2 regions of the Homoserinibacter sp. YIM 151385 genome follow, and region 2 is predicted to be linked to the other one. Evidence: riboswitches for the same ligand, from Rfam matches in the RefSeq annotation. Region 2 holds a riboswitch; the other holds the start of a gene.

Region 1 (14,985 bases), 270 kb from region 2:
CGACTTGGCTCACGACACGATCATGAAGATCTTCAACTACAGCGAGTACTACAACCGTGAGCAGTATCTTTCTTGGGATCTGCTTCTGGCACCTCACCACTGCTCCAAGCGCGTGATGTACAAGAAGGATCTTGACGGCAACGAACAGCTCCAGATGGATGTGCTCAACGCGTTCGAGCGCAACGCCCGCCCGAACGGAGCCGTCGTCTGCAGCAGCGCCGTGTTTCCCGACGTGGACGTGGACGGACACAACCCGCCGCATAGGATGGCGGCAGACCGGTACGCAGAGATCGCGGACGAGGTCATCTGCACTATGTCGTGGGTCGATGAGGCAGCGCCGTCTCCGGTCGTGTTCGGTGTCGACGCGGCTGGCGCACGGGTCATTCGGGGCGACCTCGTCAGCCGCGCGGCGACCGAGGCCAAGGTCGAGCTCGCAGCTTCTGCGACTGGTCGCAGGTTCGCTGCCATCACAGCAGCCGCTGTCGCTGTCGGGAACGCAATTCCAGCCGCTACAGCCAGCGCTGCGCCTTCGGGTGCCGGCCCGGAGCGTGTTGACGCGGCGGTTGCTGCCGACCGAGGTGGCAACAGCGCCCCGGAGACGCCGGTCGGGTTCGGTCGTTGAGCGAGCTGGCCCACCGGCAACTTTCCGACCTCGCCGAAGTCAGCGGTGGTGCGATTCAGTTACTGGAGGTCGAGAATGATGAGAAGGGCCTAACCACCTTCACTATCTCGCTCGATACGTCCGGGATCGTGACGAGTGAGCCGGGCATCCGCGTGCGCGCCCGCGAACGATTCGAGATCGTGGTCGGCTCGTCCTTTCCGTATCTGCACCCGGACGTCTATGTCACGCACCGCCGCTGGGCGGGGACGCCACATGTGCAGTGGGGGCGCGTCCTGTGTCTGTATGCGGCTCCTTCCGTCGAGTGGAATCCTGCGGACGGGATGCGCGGTCTGATCGCGCGACTCAACCTGTGGCTGCAGCGTGCCGCGGCCGGCGAACTCGATCCGGCCGGCCAGCCGCTGCATCCGCCGGTCGCGTACAGCTCGTACAAGAACGGCTGGGTAGTCGTTCGCCCCGACTTGGGCGACCTGGTTCCTTGGGCGGAAGCGGAACCCGACTCTGCGCGAGTGCGCCTTCTGTACGCCTGGTGCGCACAGTACGGCGAACGGATCGATGTCCTGGAGTGGCTGACTGGCCAGCAAATATACGAACGGTTCGTGGCTGACGAACTGCCAGCGCGCGACGACCGCGGCACTGCGCTCTTCGTCGCTCCGCTGGTCTTGATTAGCGACACCCTCGACATGGAGTACCCCGGCACAGCGGAAGCCCTCGCCGCGGCTCTCGACACTTACGGGTACAGCCGCGATGAACTGCTCAGGGCCCTCGTGAGCGCTCGCACCATCAACAAAGCAGTTGGTGTCGCACTCGACGGAGACGGCGCCGCACCCGCCATGATGTTGCTCGGCACTCCCGCGCGCAGGCTCGAACCCGGGCAGCCACTGGCCCACATCACGGCCTGGCACCTGGACGACCTTGGTGAGCAGATCACCGATCTGCTCCAAGACGTCAGCCCGGAACACGTCGAACTCACCCAACGGGTGCGAGACCTGGCAGACACCTGGCTAGGTCTCGCCAAGATTCAGTGGATGGTCATTCACGAGGCCCGATCGGAGGTGACACGTCGCCGCGACTCCGGATCGCCCGCCCAGTGGCTCGCTGGGCGCAAGGTGTTGATCTTGGGCTGCGGAGCACTCGGGGCACCGATCGCTGAACACTGCGTACGCGCCGGAGCGGCGCAACTGCACGTCGTCGACAAGGGCGTTGTCACACCCGGAATCCTGGTCAGGCAGCCGTACGACGACGCGGACATCGGCTACAACAAGGCCGAACGATTGGCGCAGAGGCTGGCTCGTATCCGCCGGGACCTCTCGGTCACGAGCGCGCGGGACAATATCGTGACTGGCACGCTCTCGACCCCTGAAACTCTGCTCCAGTACGATCTCATCATCGACGCGACGGCCGACGTGGGAGTGCGGGTCGGGATCGAACGAGCACGTGCAGCTACACGCGGACAATGGCCACCGACGATCAGCGCGCTGTTCGGACACACCGCGCAGCGCGGCGTCGCCACGGTATCGATGCCGGGCGCCACCGGAAGTGGCCACGACATTCTGCGGCGCGTTGCCATCGACACCGTCACTAACCCGCCCGCGGGCTGGAGCGCCATCGCAGAAGACCTGTTCCCGAACCCGCCGCGCACTGATCGGTTCTTCCCAGAGCCAGGCTGCTCAGCACCAACCTTCACCGGCGCAGCAAGCGAAGTCACGTCGCTTGCATCCGCGCTGTTCTCCGCCGCCCTCGCCGCCGTTGCCGACGCGAACACAGCACCGATGTCCGCGATCGGCTCTGATCTTGCACCCACAGCATCAGGCATCTGCCCCGTGCCGCTGATCTGGCAGAACGACATCACACTCACGGACCACACCGGCGATTATGAAGTCCGCATCAGCGAACGGGCGCTTGCCGAGATGCGCACCGAGGCACGGCGAGGACTACGAGTACGAGGGACGCGAGTCGAGACCGGTGGGATGATCCTGGGCAGCCTCGACGAAGCCACCCAGACCGTCTACATCGATGCCGCTACCGGCCCATCGCCCGACAGCCACCTTTCAGCCGCGTACTTCGACCACGGCATCGAGGGCACCCAGGACATCGTCACGAGCATCCGCACCGCGACCGTCGATCGGATCGGATTCGTCGGGATGTGGCACACCCATCCGCACGGACTCGCCGCCCCGAGCCCCACCGACGAGGACGGTATGGCCGACATCGTGTCGCCCGACGGCACTGGGCGCAGAGCCGTCATGCTGATTCTTGGTGGCAGGGGAAGCACCTGGCGGAGCTGGTTGGAGACAGGAACACCGCCGGATCTCTACGTGCGCGTGGTGAGCCGCGCGACCACAACCCGACCTGAGACGCCGACGGCACTTCATCTCATCTCGCCGGGTGCGTGGTTCCCCGGCGGCTACGCCTACCCGAGCCAGAGAACTTCTGACGAAGAGGAGCAAGAAGCTCCAGGTGGTGACCGATGACTACGAAGATCGGTCTTGCCCTCTCCGGGGGAGGGTTCCGCGCCACAGCATTCGGCCTCGGTGCTCTCCGAGCCCTCCATGACCGCGACGTGCTCGACAAGGTCAATGTCGTGTCAGGCATCAGCGGCGGCAGCCTCCTGACCGCAATGTGGGCGTACGGACCTCAGCGATTCGATGAGTTCGACGACACCGTCACCGCTCTGCTCCGAAGGGGCCTACAAGCCGAACTGGCGCGCCGCGCTTTTACTCCACGCGCCGCCTGTCGAGCAACACTGAGCACAATGCGTGCTCTCGGCACTCGGCAAGGTCGCTCGTACTCCCGTACGGACGCGCTGGTTGAGGCACTGGCCTCGCGCCCCTTCGGCGCCCAGAAGATGACCGAGGTCAGGCACGCCGGCCTGGACACTGTCATCTCTGCGACCGACATGAGAACCGGTAACGCCGTCAGGTTCGGCAGCGCCCTCAGCGCCTCTTCCCCCTACGGGCGGATCGTTGATGAGGTGCCCGTGGCCGATGCCGTCGCAGCCTCAGCAGCCTTCCCCGTCCTGCTACCCGTCTTGCATCGGCGATACGTGTTTCAACGAACCGATGGCACGCGCCACCACGAAGAGCTGGCGATGACCGACGGCGGTGTTTACGACAACCTGGGCCTCGCGCCCCTGCTGCCCGGTCGGTCTACCCGCTACAGCCCTCATGTCTACGACCTCGACTACATCATCGCAGTCGATGCTGGTCGAGGTCGCGGTGAACAAACCCCAGCTCGCTTCCTTACTGGACGACTCGCGCAGAGCTTCGACATCACTCACACGAAGTCGCAGGACGCTGCGCGAAGCCGAATTCACTCGATTGGAGAGGCAGCGGAGATCAAGGGATTTCTTCATGTCTACCTCGGCATGCATGACGACCGGCTCCCAACCCCTATGGCCGACCTGATCCCACGAGGCACGGTGCACGCTTATCCCACGAACTTCGCGGCGATGACCAAGAGCGATCTGGATGCGATCGTCATTCGCGGTGAGCAACTGACACGCTCACTGATCAACGCCTACACACCCGCCCTCGGCGCATGATGCACGTGCAGACTCCTCGCGGTGGCGATCCCGCCAGAAGCGGAATGGAGGGTGACTGGCCGAAGTGGACCAATCAAGTGACCAACAGCCTGCAAACGCTGCAAAACGAGATGCCGAGAGCAACCGGATGAAGCACAAAACCCGAGGTCAGAGGCGGTAGAGCCGTCGATTCCGGCACCTGGGGGTCAAGGGGGCGCAGGTTCAAGTCCTGTCAGCCCGACGGAAACGTCCTGATGAGATGCTGTCTCCCGTCCGGCGCTCGTGATAGCGATCAGCGGTGCGGTGAGGGCCAGCTCGCGCCGGAGATCCGCGATCGAATCGGCAGCTGCCGAGCACGCGAACGAGCGGTGCGATGGTCTTCTCGCTCGTCGAGGCCGAGCGCCACGTACGTCCACCGATCTCCGATGGTGACCGAGTCGTCCGCGAGGGTGATGCGGCGGTCGAGGCCGATGTTCAGTAGGTCGCTGCAGCGCCTCGACGGCTCCCTGCGCCGGCTAAGACGAGCCCGCGCGCCGGTCGATCCGCGGGTCGATCCAGCATGCTCGTGCCCTGATTCCGGAGTGACGGCGATTCGCGGCTGGGGCGTGTTGCGGAACTCATTGGCAGGTCGACCGGGGGTCCTGGCATTCGGGCTGTCCCTCACACGGATCGTTTGCGAGTACGAGGTGTCTTCGATCTGGCATCCGCGACACGCTCGTCCTGCGACGGACTGCCGCGATCCGAAGGCGAGAGCCGAGGCGGGACGGCACACGGATCCTCCGTAGGATGAGTCCTGAGCATCAGACAGGAAAGCCAAGGGAGCGTCGATGAGTCACGGCCGCACACGGATTCTCACCGCGGTCGGCGGGCGTCGAGGGGTTCGTGCCCTCCTGACGGCGACGGTGGCCACGGCCCTGGTGGTCGCGCCGTCGCTCGCGCACGCCGAGCCGTCCCTGGGCTCGGACGACGACGAGCTGTGGTACTTCGAGGACACGGGCATCTCCGAGCTCCACGAGACGGCCACCGGCGAGGGCGTGAGCATCGCGCTGCTCGACTCGGGTGTGAACCCGGACGCTCCTGCGCTGCGCGGCGCCGACATCGTGGGGACCGAGTTCTCCTGCCCGGACGGCGAGGGGACGGTGAGCGGTCTGCACGACGACGTGGAGGCGACGCATGGGACCCAGCTGGCCGCGGTGCTGGTGGGCAACGGCGAACCGGTCGACGGTCAGCCCGGTGTGCCCGGGATCGTTCCGGACGCGACGATCGTCTCCTACGACGTGGCGTCGGAGGACCCGATGACCCCCACGGTCGAAGAGGACTTCACGTGCGAGAAGAGCACCGAGCTGCTCCGGGACTCGATCCTCGACGCCATCGATCGTGACGTCGACCTCATCGTCACCGGCATCTCACGCTCCTACGGTTCGCAGGCCGTGACGGCCCTGATCCAGGCGATGAACTCGGGCATCGTCGTGGTGGCGGGGAACAGCAACATCAGCGAGCTGGCGCTCGAATCGAGTTCCAGCAGTATCCGGATCGATCAGTTCAACGGTGTCGTCTCGGTCGAGAACGCGACACAGGACGGTCAGCGTGACGATCCCGTCATCGCTCCGTGGATCACGGTGATCGCTCCGGGAACCGGCTACGTCACGTATGAGCGGGGCACCGGAGCGTGGAGCGAGCGATTCTACTGGGCGGCCTCCAACTCGCCTGCGACGGCCTACACCGGCGGCCTGCTCGCGCTGCTCAAATCGGCCTACCCCGAGGCGACCGGCGACCAGCTGATCCAGGCGCTCGTGCGGGGAGCAGACGGCGGCAACCCTGATCTCGTCCGGACGGATGAGAACGGGTACGGATTCGTCAGCCCCCGCACCATGATGGCGACCGATCCGACGACCTTCGTCGACGAGAACCCGCTGCTGCGCGACGAACCGGGGACCTGGCCGCTCCTGCAGGACTTCGAGGACGGCATCTTCACCGACGGCACCTGGGACTATCCCCTCGACGGCGACGGATCGGCCCAGGCGACGCAGGAGGGGGCGGGCGAGGAGAGCCCCCTCCCGGCGGGCATCTTCGTGATCCTCGGCCTGCTCGCGGCAGCGGCCGTCCTCGGGGTGGTCGTCGTCGTCATCCTCCTGGCACGGCGTCGCCGGAGGTAGCGCGAGGCCTCCCACCTCGAACACCGGCCGGGCGACGCGTCCTGACGCTCCTGCTCGGATCGTCGCAGGCCCCCACTCGGGCAGCTGCGCGGGAGCGCGCGCTCGTCACGGGGTAGCGTGGAGGCATAACCACGTGACACGGGGTGCCCCGCGGGGCTGAGATCACACCCGTCGAACCTGATCTAGTTCGTACTAGCGAAGGGATGTCGCGCATGACGCGCACGCCAGAAGACCTGCTCGATTTCACCTGCTCCGCACTGGACGGGGTGCGCGCCGGCGCGCCACTCGTCCAATGCATCACCAACAGCGTGGTGGTGAACGTCACCGCCAACGCGCTCCTCGCCCTCGGCGCATCGGCCGCGATGGTCGACATCCCGGCGGAGGCCGGCCCGTTCGCCCGGGTCGCGTCCGGTCTCCTCCTGAACCTCGGGACGCCGACGGCGGAGCAGCGGGAGGCGATGCTCGAGGCGGTGGCGGCCGCGAACGACGCGGGAACGCCGTGGGTGCTCGACCCGGTCGCGGTCGGCTCCCTCCCGGTGCGGACGCCGCTGGGTCATACCCTGCGGGATCTGCGCCCGACCGTCGTGCGAGGGAACGCGTCGGAGATCATCGCCGTGGCCGGCTCCGGCGCCGGGGGACGCGGCGTGGACGCCTCCGACGGCGTGGACGCCGCCGTACCGGCCGCGCGGTCGCTGGCCGAGCGCACCGGGGGAGTCGTCGCGGTCTCCGGCCCGGTGGATGTCGTCACCGACGGACGGGATCTGGTCAGGATCGCCAACGGCGACGCGCTGCTGACGCGGATCACCGGAGGCGGGTGCGCGCTCGGCGCGGTGATGGCCGCGTTCGCCGCGGTGGACGCCGACCGGTTCGCCACGACGGTCGCCGCGATCACCGTCTACACGGTCGCGGCGGAGCTCGCCGCCGAGCGCGCCTCCGGGCCGGGGAGCTTCCAGGCGGCGTTCCTCGACGCGCTCGCCGCCGTCGACGCCGGCACCGTGCGCAGCAGGGCGGCGCTGTCGTGAGCATCGATCTGTCGCTGTACCTCGTGACGGACTCGCGCCGTGCGGCTGCGGCCGGCCACGATCTGCTCGGTCTCGTCCGCGAGGCGGCGGAGGGCGGCGTGACGGTCGTGCAGCTGCGGGAGAAGGACGCCCCAGCGTGTGTGTTCCTGGAGACGGTGCTGCGCATCGCCGACGCCCTCCCGTCGGAGGTCGCACTGCTGGTGAACGACCGGGTGGACGTGTTCCTCGCCGCGCGCGCCGCCGGGGCCCGGGTCGCGGGCGTTCACGTCGGCCAGTCCGATCTGCCGGTCGAGGCGGTGCGCGAGCTGGTCGGCCCGCATGCGGTCCTCGGGCTGAGCGCGTCGACGCCGGAGCAGCTCCGTCTCGCCGCAGCGAGCCCCGCCCGGGTCGATTACGTCGGCATCGGGGCCGTGCACGCCACGACGACGAAGGAGGATGCGCCCGAGCCGCTCGGCCTCGACCGGTTCGCCCGGCGGGTGGCGGCGAGCGCGCTGCCCGCGGTCGGGATCGGGGGCGTCACGAGGGCCGATCTGCCGGCGATGCGCGCGGCCGGCGCGGCCGGTGCCGCGGTCGTCTCCGCGATCTGCTCCGCCCCCGATCCACGGGGCGCCGCGCGCGGCCTGCGCGAGGCCTGGGAGACGGCATCGTGACCGTGGCTCGGCAGGTGCCGCGCGTGCTGAGCATCGCGGGCACCGACCCGACGGGCGGCGCCGGCATCCAGGCGGATCTGAAGAGCATCGCCGCGAACGGCGGCTACGGCATGGCGGTGATCACGGCCCTGGTCGCGCAGAACACGCACGGCGTCCGCTCCGTGCACGTGCCGCCGGTCGAGTTCCTGACCGAGCAGCTCGATGCGGTCTCGGATGACGTGGAGATCGACGCGGTCAAGATCGGCATGCTCGCCACCGTCGGCGTGATCGACGCTGTGGGGGACTGGCTCGACCGTGTCCGCCCGCCGGTGGTCGTGCTCGATCCGGTGATGGTCGCGACCAGCCGCGACCGCCTCCTTGATCGGGATGCGGAACAGGCGCTGCGCGAGCTGGTCTCCCGCACCGACCTGCTCACCCCGAACATCCCGGAACTGGGCATCCTCGCGGGCGAGCCCACCGCGACCGACTGGGCGGCGGTCGTGGCGCAGGCGGGACGGGTCTCCGCACGGTACGAGGTGCGCGTCCTCGCGAAAGGCGGCCACCTCGACGGGACGGCGCTGCCCGACGCCCTCGTCGACGCGCGCGGCGACACCGTCGAGATCATCGAGTTCCCCGGTGTCCGCATCGACACGAGCAGCACGCACGGCACCGGGTGCTCGCTGTCCTCCGCCCTCGCCACCCGCTTCGCACGCACGGCCGACTGGGCCGGCGCGGTGGTGGAGTCCAAGCGGTGGCTCACGGAGAGCATCCGCCACGGCGCGGACCTGCAGGTCGGTTCAGGCCACGGGCCGATCAGTCACTTCGCGGGGCTGTGGGAACGTGGCGGCACCGAGACCCGCCCCACGCCCGCAGAGGTCGAAGCCGAATGGTGGGAGCACATCCGCGAGATCCGGGACGGGATCGACGAGCTGCCGTTCGTGACGGGGCTGGGCGACGGCACCCTCGACCGGGACTCGTTCCTCTGGTATCTCGCGCAGGACGCGCTCTACCTCCGCGACTACTCGCGCGTGCTCGCCGAGGCCAGCCGTCTCGCGCCCACGACCGACGAGCAGGCGTTCTGGGCCGGATCCGCGCAGGGCGCCATCGCGGCCGAGCTGCAGCTGCACGAGAGCTGGCTCGCCGCCGACGCGATCGAGGCGGCGCGGCCGAGCGAGACCACGACCGCCTACCTGAACCATCTGCTCGCGTGCGCCGCCCGCGGCGACTACCCGGTGCTGATCGCCGCGGTGCTGCCGTGCTTCTGGCTCTACCAGGACGTCGGAACCCGCCTCCACCCGCGCGCTCACTCCCGGCATCCCTACCGGTCCTGGCTCGACACCTACGCCGACCCGGCATTCGAGGCCTCCACTCGGCGCGCGGTCGACGTCGTCGCGCGTCTCGCCGCGACCGTGGACGAGGCGAGACGAGCCGAGATGCGCGAGGCGTTCCGCGCCTCGGCCGCTCACGAGCACGCCTTCTTCGCCGTCCCGACCTCCCCGCGACCCGCGCCGAGCGAGGAAGGACCGATGTCGCCGTAGGCGGTGCTCGCGAGGTGCTCGAGGAGACGGGCATCGTCGTGTGCGCTGGCGAGCGATCGTGGTCGCTCGCCTGATCTCGCTGCTGGTCGCCGACGGAAACCCGGTCGTCGGCGTGACGAGGCGATCTGCTCGGACCGCGGGCGCCGGACCATGGATCACACTGCGGGTCGGTCAGATCGCGCCGCGCGCCCAGGCCCTGGCCGTGGAGTCTGCGAGGTCGGCGATCTGCGTGTCGGGGAGCATGTGCTGCACATTGCCGCCGATGGCCAGGGCGGCGATGCCGTGTGCGAGCGACCAGAGCTCGGCGGCGCGTCGCGTCGTCTCCGCCGATGGCAGGTGCGCGCTCAACGCGGCCTCGAACTGCTCCTGCACTCGGAGGGTCTGTTGCAGGAGATCCTGATGCCGGGTCTTCTCGATCCCGTGGGCGAACATCACCTCGAACCGCGCGGGGTCCTCACGGGCGAAACCGAGATACTCCGTGGCGATCAGCGAGGCCGCGTCGGCGAACGTCGGAGGCATGGCGAGGCTGCCGAAGCGGTCCTCCAGTTGTCTGAACGCGGTCAGTGCGGCCGCAGCGAGCATGGCGTCACGGTCGGCGAAGTGCCGATAGGGGGCGGAGGTCGATACGCCGACGCGTCGGGCGGCCTCCGACACGCTGAATCCGCGGGCCCCGCGCTCGCGCACGAGCTCCGCGGTCGCCGCAAGCAGGGCGTTGCGCAGATCGCCATGGTGGTAACCACGCTCAGACATGGGTGAGGTGCCTCCTTCAGCGCCCGATGTTGCAGTCTCTCACATCGGCCGTCTACGCTCATGTGTGAACCTCTCACATGAGGGGCGTGCGGCTGTCTGTCGATGGCCGCCCTGACGAGTGAGGGGACGGGATGCGGTACGAGGCGACGACGGCGCTGGTGACAGGGGCGAGCTCGGGGATCGGCGCGGAGTTCGCCGGGCGTCTCGCTCGGCGCGGGGCGGATATCGTCGCCGTGGCCCGCAGGCTCGAGGAGCTGGACTCACTCGCGGAGCGCATCAGAGCGGAGACCGGGCGGCGGGTGCACGTCGTCCCCTTCGACCTGTCCCAGGAGCGTGCCGGCTACCGGCTGGCCGAACAGCTTGCCGGGGTGGGGTTGCGGGTCGACACAGTGGTCAACTGCGCGGGCGTCGGCGTGACGCGCGTCTTCGGCGATTCCACCGAGGAGCAGCTCCGGCGGCAGCTGCGGGTCAACATCGATGCGACCGTCGAGATCTCGCACGCGTTCCTTCCCCAGCTCATCGCATCCGGTGTGGGCGCGCTGATCAACGTGGGGAGCATGACGGGATACATGCCGGTTCCGGGCATGGCGGTCTATGCGGCCGCGAAATCATTCGTCGTGCACTTCACCGAAGCGCTGGCCCACGAGGTTCGTGCCTCGGGTGTGACCGTCATGGCCGTTTCCCCGGGGCCGACGGCCACAGCGTTCTACAGCACCTCGGGGACCACAGAGAAGGGGGTGCGGTTCCAGACGCCGGATCAGGTCGTCACCACCGCGCTGGATGCGCTCCAGCGCAAGAATCCGCCGGTCAGCGTCATCTCCGGCACTCGGAACCGCTGGACGAAGCGACTGGTCGGTGTGCTGCCCGTGCGCACGGTGCTGCGTGCTGCGGAGATCCGACCCGCCGATTCCTGAGCCCGCGGTCGGCGGATGCCGCCGCAGATCCGCGAGGCGTTCGGTCGTGATCTCGAGGGCCGGTGCGAAGTCGGCGATTCTCCGCCGCTCTATCTGACGATTCGTCGCGGCAGCGCACTCGTGCTCGCGGTGACGACGTCGTGCGGCGACGTACGGGCGACGGCGCTCATGTCGAGGCCATGCCGGCGATGGAACTCGGTCGCCACGACCCCGGGCCCGACCGTGCGCACGTCGCGCGCTCTCTTGCGTGTCCTTCGCGTAGGCTGGCGCGCGGCGCGTCGGGAAGTCTGGTCGACATCGACGCCGGCCTGCCTGGTCGGCGAGACGATCAGAGGAGTCTCGATGCGTGATCTCACGGCCGGCACACGATCGAGCCAGAAGATCGCGGCTGTCGGCGGGGCGATCGATGGCTGACGGCTCGGCGTCCCCTCGGCGGGTCCTGCTGGCGACGGCGGGAAGCCGCGGCGACGTGGAGCCGTTCCTGTCGCTGGCGGCTGCGCTCCGTGACGCGGGGCATGCCGTCCTCGTCGCGGCACCGGACGATCAGGACGACGCCGGCGACGACGTCGACGTCGTGACCCTGGGGGTCAGCTTCGCCGGCCTTGCGGAGGCCCTTGCCGGCGGGGGGATGCGGGCGTTCCGCGAGCACATCCGACCGGCGATGAGCACGGTCCTCGCGCGCGTCGTGGACGAGGCGATGCGGTGGCAGCCGGACGTGATCGTCGCGCATCCCAAGCTGCTGACGGTTCCGGTCGTGGCGGAGCATCTCGGCATCCCGTACCTGTCGGTCGAGCTCACTCCGGTAGTCACGCCGACGGGCGAGTTCCCTGCCGCGGGAGTAGTGAATCGCTCGCTCGGTCCCTGGGTCAATCGGCTCACCTATCGCGCGGCGGATCTGGGCGCGCGCATGTTCGCATCCGACATTCGAGCCGCGCGGCGACGCCTGGGACGCTCCGGCGAGGGGCACCTGCCCTCACCGTCCGGCTCGCTGGTCGCGGTGAGTCCGACGCTGTTGCCGCGACCGGCGGACTGGCCGTCGACCACCCATCTCACCGGTGACTGGCCGCGCCGTCCTCGACCTGACGCGGGGACGGACGGCGCCATCCGCGAGTTCCTCGCCGACGACGCTCCCTTCGTGTATGCGGGATTCGGGTCGATGAGGGGCGGGGATGCCGCCGGCCGGGCTGAGGCGATCATCGAAGGCGTCCGACGGGCGGGTCTGAGAACTCTCGTGGCGACCGGCTGGGGCGGCCTGCAACCTCCGGACCGGTGTCTGGGGACGGACGTGCTGGTCGTCACCTCCGTGCCGCACGCCACCGTCCTCCCGCACGCGGCAGCCGCGATCCACCACGGGGGAGCGGGGACCGTCCATGCCGCCGCGCGCGCGGGAACCCCGTCGGTGCTGGTCCCGTTTCTCGCGGACCAGCCGTTCTGGGCACGACTCCTGCGCCGGTCCGGGCTCGCCGGGCCGGCACTGCACCGCGACCGTTTGTCCGTGGACGGTGTTCACGCGGCGATCTCCGATGCGCTCGACCGCGCACCGGCCGTCCATCATGTCGCGGGTGAGATACGCGCGGAGGACGGGCCGGCCGCGGCATCCGCCATCGTCGCCGCAGTCGCCGCCGGCGAGAGCGCGTCGTGATCGGGAGCCCGCTGAAGGTTCCGGTCACGTCTGACCCGTGCTGACGCAGGTCGTGGCCTGGGTCAGTCCGCGAGCCCGCGGGCGATCATGCTGCGGCCGGCGGCGACGATCGCCTCGCGCGCGGGACGCGGGGTGATGCCGAGGACGCTGCGCGTCTTGGCGTCGGAGACCCGCTTGATGTAGCCGAGGTCCGCGGCGACGGACTTGTACTCGTCCCGGAACAGCGCGGTCAGCCGGACGACGAGGTTCGGGATCGACCGGGACGGGACCTTCGACGCCCTCGCGCCGAGCTCGTGCTTGAGGATCGCGCCGATCTCCTTCATCGCGATCGCCGGCTCCCCGGTGCCGACCAGGAACCGCTGTCCTGCCGCGCCGGGGGCGGTCATCGCCGCGACGTGGGCCGCCGCGACGTCGCGGACGTCGACGATGGGGACGAACATGTTCGGGACGCCGGGCATCTCACCCCGGAGCATGTTCTGGACGATGTGGTTGGCACCGGAGACGTCGGCGCCCATCACCGGTCCCATGACGGCGACGGGCAGGATCGTGGTCAGCTCGAGGCTCGAGCCGGGCTGGTCGACGAGATCCCATGCCGCCTTCTCCGCGAGGATCTTGCTGCGCCCGTACGCGTCCACGCCGGGCCCGTCGAGCGGCGACCAGTCGTCCTCGGTGAAGACGTGGTCGATGTGACCGTGGCCGAACCCGACGGCGTGGAACGCGGAGGTGAGCACCACGCGTCCGACTCCGGCGTCGCGGGCGGCGCGGAGGACGCGGAGCGCGCCATCGCGGGCGGGGGCGATGACGTCGTCCTCGTTCTCGACCTTGCCGGTGTGGATCGGGGAGGCGAGGTGGATGACGTGGTCAACGCCGGCGACCGCGTCCGCCCAGCCGGCGTCCTGCATCAGGTCCGCTTCGACGAAGGTCAGCGCCTCGTCGCGAGTGACCCCGGCGTCGCGGAGCACCATCCGGACGGCGGCCTCCTTGTGCAGCGAGCGGATGGTGGAGCGGACGGTGTGGCCCTGCTCCAGGAGCTGGACGATGACGTGTCCGGCGATGAAGCCGGACCCGCCGGTGACGAGAACGTGGGACATGAGTGGCCTTTCGGGGGCGTGAACGTCGAGCGATGACCCGATCCTCGGCGCCGGCGAGGCCGCGACCCAGACCCCTGCTGACACTGGGAGTGACAGGGAGTACCTTCCGTCCTTCGCCGGTCGATAGCGTGAGGCGCATGAGCGATGAGCCGAACACGCTGGGGGAGTACCTCCGAGCCCGGCGCGAGCTCGTCACCCCCGAGCAGGTCGGGATCCCGGTGCTCGGTGTGCGTCGTGTTCCCGGTCTGCGTCGAGAGGAGGTCGCGATGCTGTCCGGTATCAGCGCCGAGTACTATCTCCGCCTCGAGCAGGGGCGCGACCGCCGTCCCTCCGCCCAGGTCCTCCAGGCGATCGCGCGCGTCCTCCAGCTCGACGACGACGCGTATCTGCTCAGCCTCGCCGCCGAACGTCCTCGCGGCAGACGGCCCAGGCCCCGCCGCGAGGTGCTCCCCGCCAGCACCGCCCGCCTCATCGACGAGCTCCCGTTTCCGGCCTTCGCCGAGGGCCGCCATCTCGATGTCCTCGCGGCGAATCCGTTGGCTGCAGCCGTCTCTCCGCGACTGACCGCCGGCGGCAACCGGCTTCGAGACGTGTTCCTGGATGCGGCCGAGCAGAGTCTCTTCGAGGACTGGGAACGCGCTGCTGCGGCGCTGCTCGCCGGGTTCCGCAGGACCGTCGGCCAGAGCATCGACGACCCTCGCGTGGTCGAGCTGGTCGGCGAGCTGTCCTTGGCCAGCCCCGAGTTCCGACGGCTGTGGGCCCGCCACGACGTCGCCGAGCGCGCGGGTGCCCAGGTCACCTTCGACCATCCGGCCGTCGGGCGACTCCGCCTCGACCGCGAGAAGCTCGCCGTCGCCGGCACCGACGGCATCATGCTCGTGGTCTACCACGCCGAACCCGGCAGCGAGTCGGCGGAGCGTCTCGGCCTCCTCGGCTCGATGGCAGCCCCCGACGCTCCTGGCACCCGGACGGCACCGACACGTCTGTCCGAGCGGTAGGGCCCCCGCAGCATGGAATCGTCCCTCGTCGCCTTCTCGCTCGTCGCGGTCGTCCTCGTCCTCACGCCGGGGCCCGACTTCGCCGTCGTCGTCCCGAACGCCA
Region 2 (14,985 bases):
CGCCCCAGCGCCGGTGGCGACGACGTCGAGCAGCGAGCGGTCGACGCCGACGAGCACCGCCCCGCCGAGGACGACGACGTAGAAGACGAAGAGCGGGAGGGTCGGCTGTGCGAGTCGGAGGACGCGGTTGCGGACGTAGGCGGCCGCCGTGCTCCCGCGCCGGACGCTCGAGCGCCACGCGGTGAGGCTGGCGAAGCCGCCGACGACGAAGAAGAGCGGCATGATCTGCCCGGCCCAGGTGACGCCCGCGAACCAGCTCTGATCCTCGAGGGGCCGCGAGACGACGAGCTCGCCCTCTGCGCTCGACCCGACGCCCACCATGAGGAGGTGGATCACGACCACGAGCAGGACGCAGAACACGCGCGCGATGTCGAGCGTGAGATCCCGCTTCGAGAGGTCGATCGCGGAGGCGGCGCTGGTCATCCTGCCACCATAGGGGCGCGCTCCGGCGTGACGGCGGCTTTGCGATCAGGGCTAGCCCTGAGCGTGCGACTCGCATGGTGGCGGGACGCTGGGAGTCGGCGCCCGGTGTTCCGTCCGGCACCATGCTGGGGGCATGGCCGTCAACGTCCGCCGCCTGTCCTGCGAGCCCGAGGCCGTGTTCCGTGTGCTCGCGGACGGCTGGCTGTTCGCCTCCTGGGTCGTGGGCGCCTCGCGCCTGCGCGACGTCGACGCCGACTGGCCGCGGGCGGGCACGCAGCTCGAGCACTCCTTCGGCGTGTGGCCGGTGCTCATCGACGACGAGACGACCTCGCTCGAATGGGATCCGCCGCGCCGCGCCGTGCTCCAGCCGCAGGGCTGGCCCCTCGGCGAGGCGCGCGTCGAGATCGAGGTGCGTCCGCATCCGGGCGGCTGCCTCGTCCGGATGCGGGAGATCCCCGCGGAGGGGCCGGGGCGGTTCATCCGCGCGGTGCTCGAGCCGTATCTGCTGATCCGCAACCACGAGACGCTCCGCCGGCTCGCCTTCCTCGCCGAGGGCGGCGCCGGCAGGCGCTGACAACGCATCGACAGCGGGGGAGAGGACTCCACATGGGCAGGATCGTCGTGGCCGGCATGGTGAGCATCGACGGCTACATCGAGGGGCGGCGCGGCGATCTCTCGGCGATGCCGATGAGCGAGTCCTTCAACCTCCACAACGCCGACCGGATCCGCGATGCCACATCGCTCCTCTACGGCGCCACCACGTTCCGCCAGATGCTCGCCTACTGGCCGGCCGTGCTCGAGGAGGACGGGCACTCGGAGGCGGAGCGGGAGATCGCGCGGCGCATGCGCGACGGGATCCCGATCACGGTGATCTCCGATTCGCTGACGCCCGCCGATGTGGAGCCGTGGGGCGAGCAGACGACGATCGTCCCGAGGAGCGGCGCCGAGGACGCCGTGCGGCGGCTCCGCGAGGACGGGCGGGAGGGCGACGTGGTCGTCTTCGGGAGCCTGACCGTGTGGCCGGCGCTCCTCGCGGCGGGGCTGGTCGACGAGCTCTCGCTCATGGTCGGGGCGAAGGTCGTGGCCGGCGACCGGAACGTCTGGGCGGGGCTGCCCGAGACCGACCTGCGGCTGCGGGAGGTCGTCCGCTATCCGGAGGACGCGGTCGTGCTGCGCTACGAGGTCGCGCCCGGCTGAGGCGTCTGCTGATGGTGGGCGAGCCGCCAGTCGCCGTCGACGCCGACATAGGTGCTCGACATCGCGCCCGTGAACGCCGGCTCCTCGTCGTCGCGCCAGGCGCGTGCGCGGTAGAGCAGCACGGCGGCGTCGGCGCCGGCCGGGACGACCCGCGGGTCCTCGATCTCGTAGCGCCGCCAGCTGGGGGAGGAGCCGAGCGAGGCGACGACCTCGTCCCGCGTCATGACGCTCCCGTCGGCGAGGGTCATGAGCGCGTCGCGCGTCATCGTGCGCCCGTAGAACTCGTCGGCGCCGCCCTCGCAGAGCGCGTCCCAGCCCGCCCGCTCGACCTCGAGCAGCTCGTCCCGGAGCACCTGATGCGCCATGCCCCGACGCTACCCGGCGGGTGCCCGGATCCGACGACTGCCAGCCGCCGCACAGGTTGATGCATCATGGTTGTGGACGGTTTTTGCCGCACGCGGCAGCCATCCCGAACCCGAGCAACACGAAGGCCTCGTTCCACCAGTGACCCGACGTTCCACCGCGCGCCCGGCCGGCCGCCACGCGATCTCCGTGCCGACCCGTCCCGCGACCCCCTGGAACGCACCCGAGCTGATGGGTTTCCTCGGCGTTCGGCGCGGCCACCTCGCGATCGGCGCAGCGCTCGCGAGCTTCCTCTTCATCGGCTCCTACGACGTCCAGGCCTCGGCGGCGCAGCTCGCGCCCGTCGAGCAGGAGGAGGTCGTCGTCCCCGGCGCGCAGGAGCTGCAGGTCAGCTCGCAGGCGCAGGCGCAGTCCATCGAGCGGGACGCGATCGACGTCGAGTCGTACACGCCGGTCATGTGGCCGCTCGACCCGACGACGAAGATCTCGAGCTACTTCGGCTTCCGATCCTGCGCCGGCTGCTCGAGCGACCACCAGGGCGTCGACTACAACCCCGGGTTCGGGCACCCGATCGTCGCGATCGCGGACGGCGTGGTCTCCGAGACCGGCAACCCCTCCGGCGCCCTGGGGGTGCACGTCACGGTCGAGCACCGCATCGAGGGCTCGGCCCAGACGGTCAAGAGCGTCTACGCGCACATGGAGCTCGGCTCCATGAACCTCGCCATCGGCGACCGCGTCGAGCGCGGCCAGCTGCTCGGGCTCGTCGGCAACACCGGCATGAGCACCGGCCCGCACCTCCACTTCGGCATCCTCCTCGACGACGAGGCGGTCGAGCCCCTCGGCTGGATGCGCGCCAACGTCACCGAGCCCTGGGTCGACGCCGGTTAGGGTTCCCCCATGGACGCCTCCCCGCCCACGATCTCCATCGTGATCCCGGCGTGGAACGAGGAGGCGCAGATCCGCGACTGCGTGCTCGCCGCGCTCGACCAGACGGTCCCCGCGCACGAGGTGATCGTCGTCGACAACCGCTCCACCGACCGCACGGCCGCGATCGTCGAGGAGCTGCAGCGCCAGTTCCCCGACGCGCCGCTCGTGCTCATGCGCCAGGACGAGGCGCAGGGGCTCGTCCCCACGCGGGACGCCGGCCTCGATCAGGCGGGCGGGCTGGTCCTCGGCCGCATCGACGCCGACACGGTGCTCGAGCCGGGCTGGGTCGAGCAGGTCGGCCGCATCTTCGCCGACCCGGCCGTCGCCGCGTCCACGGGGCCGATGATCTACTACGACATGCCCCTGCGGCGGTGGGGCCTGCGCGCCGACGACGCGATCCGGCGCGCCGTGCTCTCGCTCGCGAGCGAGTACCACTTCCTCTTCGGGAGCAACATGGCCATTCGCCGCAGCGCCTGGAGGGACATCCGCGAGCACGTCTGCCGCGACGAGGCTGACGAGTTCCACGAGGACATCGACCTCTCCATCCACCTCTTCGAGCGCGGGCACCGCGTCGTCTACGACTCCGCGATGGTCGCGGGGATGTCGGCCCGCCGACTCGATGACACCCCCCGCCGCTACTACGACTACGTGGGCCGCTGGGAGCGCACCTACGCGGCCCACGCGATCCGGAATCCGGTGCTGCGGGCGCCCATGGTCGTCTTCTCGGCGATCTACCCGCTGCTCAAGGGCGCCCGCTGGAGCTACGAGCGCCGGATCTCGCTGGGACGCCGCGCGCGCTAGACTCGGACCGAACACGGGAGTCCGGTATGCCGGGCTGAGAGGAAGCGACCGAAGCTTCGACCGTCGAACCTGATCCGGATCATGCCGGCGCAGGGAGGCTGAACATCTCGTACCCGTGCCGCTTTCCACGAGAGAAAGGGCACGTCCAGTGCACGCACCCACCGAATCCACCGCATCCCACGAGTCGGTCGATCCCGCCCGCCCGGGCGGCCTGGAGTCCCGCCTCGGCTGGCGGGTCGTCGACATCGTCGTCGCCGCCGTCCTCGGCGTCGCCATGGGCCTCGTCTTCTGGGTCTGGAACACGATCGGCTACGCCTGGTTCGAGGCGGCCGACGCGCTCACCCCCGGCTTCGGCGGCACGGCCGTCGGCGTCTGGCTGCTCGGCGGCGTCGTCGGCGGGCTCGTCATCCGCAAGCCCGGGGCCGCCCTGCTCGTCGAGCTCGTCGGCGCGACCGTCTCGGCGCTCATCGGCAACGTCTGGGGTCCGACCACGATCATGTCGGGCCTCGCGCAGGGGCTCGGAGCCGAGGCGGTCTTCGCGGCCTTCGGCTACCGCCGCTTCGGCATCCCCACCGCCGCGCTCGCGGGCGCGGGCGCGGGCGTCGGCGCGTGGCTGCTCGAGTTCTTCCTGTTCGGCAACATCGCGAAGACGGTCGCGTTCAACGCCATCTACCTCTCGACGGTCGTGCTCTCCGGCGTCGTGCTCGCCGGCATCCTCGGCTGGCTGCTCGTGCGCGCGGTCGCCGCGACGGGCGCGCTCGGACGCTTCGCGGTCGGCCGCGAGGCGCGGCGGGAGGTCTAGACGATGCCGCGCGCCGCATCCGTCTCCGCCCGCGGCTGGGGCTGGCGCCATGCCGGCCGCCGCCGCTGGGCGGTGCGGGATGCGGCGCTCGAGATCGCGCCCGGCGAGCGGGTCCTGCTGCTCGGCGCCTCCGGCTCGGGCAAGTCGACGCTCCTCGCCGGGATGGCGGGGCTCCTCGGCGGCGCGGACGAGGGGGAGTCGGCGGGTCGGCTCCTCGTCGACGACGCCGAGCCGGCATCCCAGCGCGGCCGCATCGGGCTCGTCCTCCAGGACCCGGACTCGCAGGCGGTCCTGGCCCGGGTGGGCGACGACGTCGCCTTCGGCTGCGAGAACCTCGGCGTGCCCGCCGACGAGATCCCGGGGCGGGTGCGCGCGGCGCTCGAGGCGGTCGGGCTCGACGTCCCCGCCTCGCACCCGACCGCCGAGCTCTCGGGCGGGCAGAAGCAGCGGCTCGCGCTCGCGGGCGTGCTCGCGATGCGCCCCGGCCTCCTGCTCCTCGACGAGCCCACCGCGAACCTCGACCCCGAGGGGGTCCGGGAGGTGCGCGAGGCCGTCGGCCGCGCGGTCGCCGACGGCACCACGCTCGTCGTCGTCGAGCACCGCACGGCCGTCTGGTCGGGGCTCATGACGCGGGTGGTGGTGCTGGACGCCGCGGGCGGGATCCTCGCGGACGGCGCACCCGAGGAGGTCTTCGGGGGCGCGGGCGCCGCGCTCGCGGCGGCGGGCGTGTGGGTGCCGGGGGCGCCGCTCGAGCTGCCGGCCGCGCCGGCCCCCGTCACGGCGTCCGCCGGCGAGGAGCCCGTGCTCGCGGCGCGCGTGCTCGCGGTGGGGCGCGCGCGGCGGGCCGTCCGCACCGGGCTCGACCTCGACATCCCCGCGGCCGCCTCGACGGTCGTGACGGGGCCGAACGGCTCGGGCAAGTCGACGCTCGCGCTCACCCTCGCGGGGCTGCTCCCCGAGGTCGCGGGGGAGGTGCGCGCCGCCACCGCGATCGCCGGGCGGCTCGGCCCGCGTCCGCTGCGCTGGCGCTCCCGCGAGCTGCTCACCCGCATCGGCACCGTCTTCCAGGAGCCCGAGCACCAGTTCCTCGCGCAGACGCTCCGCGAGGAGCTCGCGGTCGGGCCCCGTCGGCTCGGCTGGAGCCCCGCCCAGGTCGCCGCGCGGACGGATGAGCTGCTCGAGCGGCTCGGCCTCGCCGAGCTCGCCGAGGCGAACCCCTTCACGCTCTCCGGCGGCCAGAAGCGCCGGCTCAGCGTCGCGACCGTGCTCGCGAGCCGGCCGGCCGTCATGGTGCTCGACGAGCCCACCTTCGGGCAGGATCGCGTCAGCTGGATCGAGCTCGTGCGGCTCCTCCAGGAGGAGCTCGCCCGCGGGACCGCGCTCGTCTCGGTCACGCACGACGAGGGCGTGGTCGAGCACCTCGGCACGCACCTGATCCGACTCGGCCAGCTGGGCGAGGCCGTGCCCGCGGCGGCGCGCGACGGGCGGGCCGCATGACCGCCACGATCCAGCCGCCCGCCCGGGATGCGGTGTCGGCCCCGGCGCGCCGGGCCCCGCTCGAGCGCGTCAACCCGGCGACGCGCATCCTCATGACCGCGATCCTCGCCCTGCCGCTCTTCGCCAGCATCGACTGGGTGAGCTCGGCCGTCGCCGTCGCGCTCATGCTCGCCGCGATCCCGCTCTCGGGCCTCCCGCTCGCTCTCGTCGCGCGCCGTCTCGCGCCGATCGCGGCCTTCGCGCCGATCGCGGGCGTGAGCATGCTGCTCTACGCCGAGCCCGGCGGCCGCATCCACCTCTCGTTCTGGTTCGCGACGATCAGCGATGACTCCATCGCGCTCGCGATCGCGGTGACGCTCCGAGTGCTGGCGCTCGGCATCCCCACGATCCTGCTCTTCTCGCGCCTGGACGCGACCGAGCTCGCCGACGCGCTCACGCAGGTCTGGCGGATGCCGGACCGGCTCGTGTTCGGCGTGCTCGCGGGCGCGCGGATGCTCGGGCTCTTCCTCGACGACTGGCGCAGCATGGAGCTCGCGCGTCGAGCCCGGGGGGTCGGCGACGCCGGGCGGCTCCGGCGGGCCGCGACCATGGCCTTCGTGCTGCTCGTGTTCGCGGTGCGCCGCGGCACGAAGCTCGCGACCGCGATGGAGGCACGCGGGTTCGGCGCTCCGGGCCCGCGGTCGCGCTCGCGCCGCTCCCGGGTCGGCGCCGCCGACCCGCTCGCGATCCTCGGCTCCTGTCTCGTCATGGCCCTCGCGCTCGGCGCGGCGGTCGCGGCCGGCACGTTCCAGTTCATCTGGTCGTGAGCGGGTCGCGGATGGTCGTCCTCGTGGACGGCGGATCGGGTGCCGGGAAGACCCGGCTCGCGACCGGGCTCGCGGCGGGGATGGGGGCGCAGCTCGTCAGCCTCGACATGTTCTATCCGGGCTGGGACGGGCTCGAGGCCGGCTCGCGACACGTGCACGAGGCGGTGCTGGATCCGGCGGTCGCGGCCTGGCGCCGCTGGGACTGGCTCGCCCAGGCTCCCGCGGAGTGGCATCCGGTCGACCCCGCTCGACCTCTCGTGGTCGAGGGATGCGGGGCCCTCAGCGTCGTGAACCGCTCGCTCGTCTCGCTCGCGATCTGGATCGAGCTCGACGAGCCGACGCGTCGTGCTCGGGCGCTCGCCCGCGATGGCGAGGCCTACGCGCCGCACTGGGAGCGCTGGGCGGCGCAGGAGCGCGCCTTCTGGGCGCGGGAGCGGCCGCGGGAGCTGGCCGACATCGTGATCGACGGCGCGCTGCTCGGGCCGGAGGATCCTCGCCCGCCGGCGATCGCGCGCGGCTAGGCCCAGCCCAGCCGGTGCAGCTCCTCGTCGTCGATGCCGTAGAAGTGGGCGATCTCGTGCACGAGGGTCACGTGGATCTCGTCGCGGAGGTGGTCGAGGTCCTCGGCGAGGGCGAGCAGCGGCTCGCGGTACAGGATGATGCGGTCCGGCAGCTCGCCGAAGCCGTAGCGGTCGCGCTCGGTGAGCGCGGTGCCCTCGTAGAGCCCGAGCAGGTCGAGCGAGCCGTCCTCCGGTCGCGGCTCCGTCACGAAGACGACGTTGTCGAGGCCGTCGACCATGTCGTCGGGCAGCTCGTCGAGCTCGGCGACGACGTGCCGCTCGAACTCCTCCTCGCTCATCTCGAGGGCCATCAGCGCGCCTCCAGCTCGTCGACCGCATCCACGAGCGTCCACTGGACCTCGCCGAGCCACTGGTAGAGCGCGGCCGCCGGGCCGTCCTCCGGCTCATCGCCGTCCTGCAGGATGCCGAGCCGGCTCGCGAGGGCGAGGCGCGCATCGGTGATGGTCCGGAGCCAGCGCTCGGCGTCGGCGAGGTCGAGGTCGATGCGGGTGGGTCGGCTCGAGACCGTGCTGCTGCCGAGCTCCTCGAGCAGTCGGGTCGCGGCGGCGGCCTTGCGCCCCGCGAGCTCCTGCTGGCTGTACCGGCGGAACTCGGCGCTCGCCTCCGCGTCGTCCGGGTAGGCCTCGGGGAGGATGCGGCGCAGCGCCGGATCGGCGGCGGTCGCCGGGTGCTCGGCGTGCCCCATGAGCTCGGCGAGCTGCGCGGCGAGGCTGCCGAGCACGCCCGCCTCGCCGGCCTCGAAGAGCACGGCGATGCGATCGGACTCGACCTGGATGCGCGTCACGAGCCCGCCTTCCCGACGGTCGCCCACAGGCCGAACTCGTGCATCGCCTCCACGTGGCGCTCCATCTCCTCGCGCGGCCCCGTCGCGACGACGGCCCTGCCGTCGTGGTGCACCTGGAGCATGAGCCGCTGCGCCTCCTCCGGGCTGAAGCCGAAGTAGCGGCGGAAGACGCGCGCGACATAGTTCATGAGGTTGACCGGGTCGTTCCAGACGACGGTCGTCCAGGGCGTGTCGAAGCGGGTCGCATCCTCGTGCTGGACGGCCTCGTCCTGCTGGACGGACGAGTGCAGCGGGGCGGTCCCGACGAGCAGAACGCCGCCTCCGGCATCGGATCCCTCCGGTGCCGTGGCGGCGTTCATCATGGGGTGGATGACGGGACTTGAACCCGCGGCCACCGGCACCACAAGCCAGTGCTCTACCAACTGAGCTACACCCACCATGTTGTGGTCTGAAAGACGCAACCGGACGATTCTACGACATCCGCGGCGCCCAGTCGGACACGATCTCGGCGGAGGCCGTCTTGGCCTCCTCCGAGCTCGGTCCGGGCTGCGGCACGAAGACCGCCTTGCGGTAGTACGCGAGCTCGCGGATGGATTCGAGGATGTCGGCGAGCGCCCGGTGCCCGCCGTGCTTCTCGGGGCTCTGGAAATAGGCGCGGGGGAACCAGCGGCGCGAGAGCTCCTTGATGCTCGAGACGTCGATCGAGCGGTAGTGCAGGTGCTGGTCGATGCGCGGCATGTACTTGGCGAGGAACATCCGGTCGGTGCCGATCGTGTTGCCCGCGAGGGGCGCCGTGCCGTGCTCGGGCGCGAAGCGGAGGATGTACTCGAGCACCTGGTACTCGGCGTCGGCGAGGCTGACGCCGTTCGGGATCTCCTCGAGGAGCCCGCTCGTCCGGTGCATGTCGGTCACGAACTCGCCCATGTTGTCGAGCGCCGACTGATCGGGCTTGATCACGATCGAGAATCCGGGGTCGAGCGGCTCCAGCTCGGAGTCGGTGACGACGACCGCGACCTCGACGAGCTCGTCGACGCCGACGTCGAGGCCGGTCATCTCGCAGTCGATCCAGACGAGGACATCGGGGCGGGTGCTCACCCGTCCACCCTAGTCAGGCGGCGTCGCCGACGCCGATCGCCTCCGCCTCCACGCGCGCGGGCTCGGGGCCGCGGCCGTCGACGCGGGCGAGCGCGCGCCGGCCCGCGAGCACGACGACGGTCGCGACCGCGACCGAGCCGGCACCCGCGAGGAACGGCACCGCATCGCTCCCGCTGAGGGCGGCGAGGAGCGCCATGAGCGGCGGGGCGACCGCGCCGCCGATGAAGCGGACGGCCGAGTAGGCGGAGCTGGCGACGCTCCTCGGCAGCTCGGTCGCCTCCATCACGGCCTCGGTGAGGACGGTGTTGAGGACGCCGAGCACGAGCCCGCCGACGACCACGCAGACGATGAGCGCGGCGGCGCTCGAGGTGAGGAGCCCGGCGGCGACGAGGTCGAGCGCGAGCACGGGGAGCGCGAGGCCGAGCACGGTCGTGCGGCGCAGACGCGCGGTGAGCAGCGGCGCGACCCAGACGCTCGTCACCGCGACGGCGACGCCCCAGCCGAAGAAGGTGAGGCCGAGATCGAGCGCGGAGAAGTCCTCCGGGAGCGCGAAGGGCGTCCAGGCGAGGAGCGTGAAGAAGCCGATGTTGTAGAAGAGCGCGGTCGCGGCGAGGACCGCGAGCGCGGGGATGCGCAGCGCGCGCAGCGGGGCGGAGAGCCGGGTCGGCTGCCGGGCGGCGCGATCGTCCGCCCCGAGGAGCACCGCGATGGCGATGAACGCGATCGCCATGAGCACCGCGACGCCGAAGAAGGGCCCGCGCCAGCTCAGCGAGCCGAGGAGGCCGCCGAGCAGGGGGCCGATCGCGATGCCGAGCCCGAGCGCCGCCTCGTAGAGCACGATCGCGGCGGAGCTGCCGCCCGAGGCCGCGCCGACGATGCTCGCGAGCGCCGTCGAGATGAAGAGGGCGTTGCCGAGCCCCCAGCCGGCGCGGAAGCCGATCACGGCATCCACGCTCCCGGAGAGCGCGGCCGCGAGCGCGAAGACGACGATGAGGGCGAGGCCGATCATGAGCGTCGCACGGGCGCCGATGCGGCTCGAGATGAAGCTCGTGACGAGCATCGCGAGGCCGGTGACGAGCAGGTAGCTCGTGAAGAGCAGCTCGGTCTCGGTCTCGCTCGCGCGGAGCTCCTTCGCGATGGCGGGGAGGATCGGATCGACGAGGCCGATGCCCATGAACGCGACGACGCAGGCGAACGCGACCGCCCACACCTGCTTCGGCTGGCGGAGGATGCGGGTGCCGGTCCCGGCGTGCGCGCTCACGAGGCGAGCGCCCGGCTGCCGATGCGCGACTCGAGCAGCTCGGCCGCGCGCGCGAGCAGCGCCCACTCCTCGGCGTCGAGCCCCTGGAAGTCCTGCTGCATCTGCTCGGCGAGGGTCTGCCGCCACTCGGCGAGCTGTCGCGAGCCCTTCGCGGTGACGCGGATCAGCCAGGCGCGGGAGTCCTCGGTGTCGGCGATGCGGAGCACGAGCTCCTCCTCGACCATGCCGGCGAGCAGTCGCGTCATGCCGGGCTGCGTGACGCGGCTCGCCTTCGCGAGCTCGCCGATCCGCATCGGCCCCTCGGCCTCGAGGATCGCGAGGGTGCGCCAGGTGGCGGAGGGGATCGTCGAGCCGGTGCGCTGTGCGGCGATGCGCACGAGCCGGTGCGACGACACGAGGAGGGATTCGAGGATGTCGTTCCGGGTCATGCCCCAATTATATACCTGAGATATATAACGTGCTGAAGCATCTGCCCGCTAGGGTCGGAGCGTGACCGTCGCCATCGCCGTGCTCCTCTTCCTCAACGCCGCCTTCAACGTCGTGACGTGGCCCCGCTTCCTCAAGCGCGTGATCCAGGACCCCCGCGCCCGCGACGAGCACGGCAGGGCGACGACCTTCCTCACGGTGCACATCGTGCTCGTCGTCATCGCGCTCGTCCTCGCGGTCGCCTCGGCGATCCTCGGCGTCGCGCTCCTCGCGGGCGTCGCCTGATCGGGAATCTCCGCGCACCCGCGGCGGTTCCCCCCGCCATGCGCGTCGAGCTCTACACCTCCGCCTTCTGCGAGCCGTGCATGCGCACGCGCGCCGTGCTCGCCGAGGCCGCGCGGCTCGTGCCGCGGGCGGAGATCGTCGAGCTCGACGTCGTGCGGCATGCCGAGGCCGCCGAGGTCGAGGGCATCCGCTCCACCCCGACCGTCGTCGTCCGCGACGACGGCGGAGCGCGCGTCTTCCGCGCGGAGGGCATCCCGACGCTCGACCAGGTGTTGACGGCGCTCGCGCGCGCGGTCTGAGCCCCCCCGGAGAGATTCGAACTCCCGACCAGCCGGGTAGAAACCGGATGCTCTATCCACTGAGCTACGGGGGGATGCGGGCGCTCACAGTCTAGGCGGCGGGGCCCGCATCCCCCGGTCTCAGTACTTGGCCGACTGACCGCCGTCGATCGGGATCACGGCCGCGTTGATGAAGGTCGACTCGTCGCTGAGGAGGAAGGCGACGAGGCTGCCGATCTCCTCGGGGCGCCCGTAGCGCTTCATGGGGTTCGCCTGCACGAACTGCTCGGCCGCCTTCTCCGGGTTCTGCGGGTCGATCTGGCGCATCGAGCCCTCGACCATGGGCGTCCAGATGGCGCCGGGGGCGATCGCGTTGATGCGCACGCCGTGCTGGCCGTACTCGACGGCGGAGTTGCGGGTGAGGCCGACGACGCCGTGCTTCGCGGCCGCGTAGCCGGACTGGTTCCCGACGCCGCGGATGCCGCCGACGGACGCGGTGTTCACGACGGAGCCAGAGCCCTGCTCGCGCATGACGGCGAGGACGTGCTTGAGCCCGAGGAAGACGCCCGAGAGGTTGATCGAGAGGACGCGCGCGAACTCCTCGCTCCCGTACTCCTCGGTTGCGCCCTGCTTGCCCTCGATGCCCGCGTTGTTGAAGAAGCCGTCGACCCGGCCGAAGCGCTCGAGCGTCGCGGCGACGTAGCCGGCGACCTGCGCCTCGTCGGCGACGTCGGCGACGTGCGTGAGGATCTCGGCATCCGGAGCCGCCGCCTGCACGGCCTCGACGGTCGCGGCGAGGCCGGCCTCCGAGACGTCGACGAGGGCGAGGCGCGCGCCCTCCTTCGCGACGTGGACCGCGGTGGCGCGGCCGAGGCCGGACCCGCCGCCGGTGATGAGGATGACGTGCTGCTCGAATCGCGACATCGAGGACTCCTTCGCTGATGGGTGGCGGCGCGTCCCGCCGTCGCCTCCATTCAACTATCCGACAGGTGTCGTCGCTGGCCGGGGTCGTGGATGACCGCCGGAGACGCGAGGTTTCCCAGCCTGCGCTCAGGCGTATACGTTTGAGGCATGCTCCCCTTCATCATCGTCGGCGCGGTCGGACTCGCGGTGGTGCTGCTCTCCCTCTTCGTCGGCGAGCTCTTCGACCTCCTCGACGGCGCGATCTCGGCCACCGGCCTCGGCAGCGCCTTCACCGTCTTCGGCGCCGCCGGCGCCATCTCCACCGCGAACGGGCTCCCCGGCTGGGCCGCCTACGTCATCGCGATCGGGGTCGGCATCCTCGTCCTCGTCGGCGTGCAGCTGCTCATCCGCAGCTTCCGCCGGTCCGAGGACGGCGCCCCGAGCTCGCCCCTCGGCCTGTACGGCACCGCCCGCACGAGCATCTCGACCTCCTCGGGCGAGGTCAGCCTCGACGGCCCCGGCGAGATCGAGACCCGCCTCGCCTTCGCGGATGCCCGCATCGAGACCGGCACGCGGATCCGCGTCGTCGAGATGCAGGGCTCGCGCGTCAAGGTCGAGCCCGCCGACGCAGCGTCCTCCTCCGTGTCCGCGGCCCCCGAGCCCACGACCGACCCGACCACCTGAGACAACCGAGAGGCACCCTCCGCATGGACTTCCTCAGCACCAACATCACGGTCATCGCCGTGATCGCGCTGATCATCGTCGCGCTCGCGATCGTCGGCTTCGTCGCCGGCCGCATCAAGCGCGTCCCGCCGAACCAGGCGCTCGTCATCGTCGGCCGCGGGGCCGGCGGCAAGGTCGCCGAGGCCGACACCGGCCAGCGCGTCGTCATCGGCGGCCGCGTCTTCATCTGGCCGATCCTCCAGCAGGGCTTCCCGGTCTCGCTCGAGCAGCGTCAGATCGGCATCGTCGTCGAGGGCGTCGACCAGAACTTCATCAAGCTCGCGATCCAGGCGAGCGTCAACTTCAAGGTCTCCGGCACCGCCGAGGGCGTGCGCCGCGCCGCCCAGCGATTCCTCTCGCAGCAGAACTCGCTGACCCAGATCATCCAGCAGTCCCTCGAGGGCTCCCTCCGCTCCATCATCGGCAACATGCCGATCAAGGAGATCATCTCGAACCGCAACGCGCTGTCCGAGGCGGTCGTCGAGGCGACGAAGGTCGACCTCGCCGAGCAGGGCCTCCAGGTCGACCTGCTCAACATCTCGGACATCTCGACGCCCGGCACGAGCTACCTCGCCGACCTCGGTCGCGCCGAGGCCGCGATCGCGAAGCAGAACGCGGAGGTCAAGGAGGCCGAGTCCGCTCGCGCGTCCGAGTTCGCCCGCATCGAGGCCGCCGAGCAGATCGCGGAGCGTCAGAAGGCGCTCAGCCTCAAGCAGGCCGGCATCAAGGCCGAGACCGACCGGGCGAACGCCGAGGCGGAGGCCGCGGGTCAGCTCGCGAAGGCCGGCCAGGACCGGCTCGTCGCGACCCAGGAGCGCGAGGCCGTCGCCGAGCAGGCGAAGGTCGAGCAGGAGCGTCTCGACATCGAGGTCCGCAAGCCCGCCGAGGCGAGCGCCTACGCGACGGTCCAGAAGGCGAACGCGGAGCGCGACGCGGCGAACGCGGCGACCGAGGCGGACGCCTTCAAGCGCAAGACGATCGCCGAGGCGAACAAGGTCGCGGCCGTGCAGGACGCGCAGGCGGCCGCCGAGGCCGTGCGGCTCGCGGGTGTCGCGGAGCGCGACAAGCAGGTCGCGCTCGCCGAGGGCATCCGGGCCGAGGGCGAGGCGCGCGCCGCCGCGACCGCGGCCGAGGGTCTCGCGGAGGCCCAGGCGACCGACGCCAAGGCGGAGGCGCTGAAGAAGTACGGCGACGCCGCGCTCGCGTCCGAGATCATCGGTCGCCTGCCGGACATCACGCGCGCCGTGGCGGAGCCGCTGTCGAACATCGGCAACCTCACCGTCGTCTCGACGGACGGCGCCTCCGCCGTCACGAAGACGGTCGGCCAGGTGGCGAGCGAGGTGCCCCAGGTGGTCAAGAGCCTCACTGGACTCGACCTCTCGGCACTGCTCGGTGCGGCTGCCGGCACGGCCCTGGGCGGCGGCTCGGCCTCGGCCGACGGCGGCTCGGGTCGGAAGTCCCGCACCTCGGTCGCCGAGCGCCTCGACCCGGGCGCCGAGTAGCCCCCGCCCGGCTCGCACGTCGAGACCGCCGACTCCTCCGGGAGGCGGGGGTCTCGTCGCATCCGGGATGCGGTCGCTCGACTGCGGCCCGCGTCCCGCGGTCCCATGCCGCGTCGGGAGGGGATCCGGGCGACACGCCGTCCGTGAGGTCTCGACACGCCGCAGAACCCCGGAATCCCCTCCGCACGAGCGGGTGCAGAGGCGGGGGAGCGGGAGCGGAGCGCGCGGCCTAGCGGCTCGCGGTGGGGGCCGAGCTCGGGGTGTCGGCGGGAGCGGGCATGGCGGCCGTCGGGGTCTCGTGGGCCGCATCCGCGCTCTGGCCGGTCTGCGA

Evidence for each region. Region 2 has a riboswitch for thiamine pyrophosphate ahead of OF852_RS05690 (ECF transporter S component). Riboswitches for the same ligand answer to the same signal wherever they lie in the genome.
Region 1: it holds a riboswitch for thiamine pyrophosphate, as region 2 does, so the genes downstream of both, thiM (hydroxyethylthiazole kinase) here and OF852_RS05690 (ECF transporter S component) in region 2, are expected to answer to the same signal.

Annotation. Positions count from the first base shown of each region.
Region 1 is NZ_CP115175.1:885,290-900,274, reverse strand. It holds gene OF852_RS04340 (hypothetical protein) at 1-622, shown strand, start outside; gene OF852_RS04335 (ThiF family adenylyltransferase) at 619-3,093, shown strand; gene OF852_RS04330 (patatin-like phospholipase family protein) at 3,090-4,163, shown strand; gene OF852_RS04325 (S8 family peptidase) at 4,970-6,298, shown strand; TPP riboswitch at 6,428-6,519, shown strand; gene thiM (hydroxyethylthiazole kinase) at 6,511-7,320, shown strand; gene thiE (thiamine phosphate synthase) at 7,317-7,970, shown strand; gene OF852_RS04310 (bifunctional hydroxymethylpyrimidine kinase/phosphomethylpyrimidine kinase) at 7,967-9,487, shown strand; gene OF852_RS04305 (TetR/AcrR family transcriptional regulator) at 9,659-10,237, opposite strand; gene OF852_RS04300 (SDR family NAD(P)-dependent oxidoreductase) at 10,369-11,151, shown strand; gene OF852_RS04295 (hypothetical protein) at 11,167-11,565, shown strand; gene OF852_RS04290 (glycosyltransferase) at 11,558-12,793, shown strand; gene OF852_RS04285 (NAD-dependent epimerase/dehydratase family protein) at 12,856-13,884, opposite strand; gene OF852_RS04280 (helix-turn-helix domain-containing protein) at 14,022-14,882, shown strand; gene OF852_RS04275 (LysE family translocator) at 14,895-14,985, shown strand, end outside.
Region 2 is NZ_CP115175.1:1,159,515-1,174,499, reverse strand. It holds gene OF852_RS05720 (acyltransferase family protein) at 1-423, opposite strand, end outside; gene OF852_RS05715 (SRPBCC family protein) at 557-997, shown strand; gene OF852_RS05710 (dihydrofolate reductase family protein) at 1,030-1,620, shown strand; gene OF852_RS05705 (nuclear transport factor 2 family protein) at 1,599-1,985, opposite strand; gene OF852_RS05700 (M23 family metallopeptidase) at 2,173-2,871, shown strand; gene OF852_RS05695 (glycosyltransferase) at 2,881-3,711, shown strand; TPP riboswitch at 3,715-3,824, shown strand; gene OF852_RS05690 (ECF transporter S component) at 3,860-4,513, shown strand; gene OF852_RS05685 (ABC transporter ATP-binding protein) at 4,517-6,010, shown strand; gene OF852_RS05680 (energy-coupling factor transporter transmembrane component T family protein) at 6,007-6,816, shown strand; gene OF852_RS05675 (ATP-binding protein) at 6,813-7,337, shown strand; gene OF852_RS05670 (metallopeptidase family protein) at 7,334-7,687, opposite strand; gene OF852_RS05665 (DUF2017 family protein) at 7,687-8,181, opposite strand; gene clpS (ATP-dependent Clp protease adapter ClpS) at 8,178-8,540, opposite strand; tRNA gene OF852_RS05655 (tRNA-His) at 8,543-8,618, opposite strand; gene orn (oligoribonuclease) at 8,653-9,234, opposite strand; gene OF852_RS05645 (MFS transporter) at 9,290-10,537, opposite strand; gene OF852_RS05640 (MarR family winged helix-turn-helix transcriptional regulator) at 10,534-10,965, opposite strand; gene OF852_RS05635 (SCO4848 family membrane protein) at 11,027-11,248, shown strand; gene OF852_RS05630 (thioredoxin family protein) at 11,287-11,547, shown strand; tRNA gene OF852_RS05625 (tRNA-Arg) at 11,549-11,621, opposite strand; gene OF852_RS05620 (SDR family oxidoreductase) at 11,668-12,450, opposite strand; gene OF852_RS05615 (NfeD family protein) at 12,598-13,113, shown strand; gene OF852_RS05610 (flotillin family protein) at 13,137-14,654, shown strand; gene OF852_RS05605 (hypothetical protein) at 14,884-14,985, opposite strand, start outside.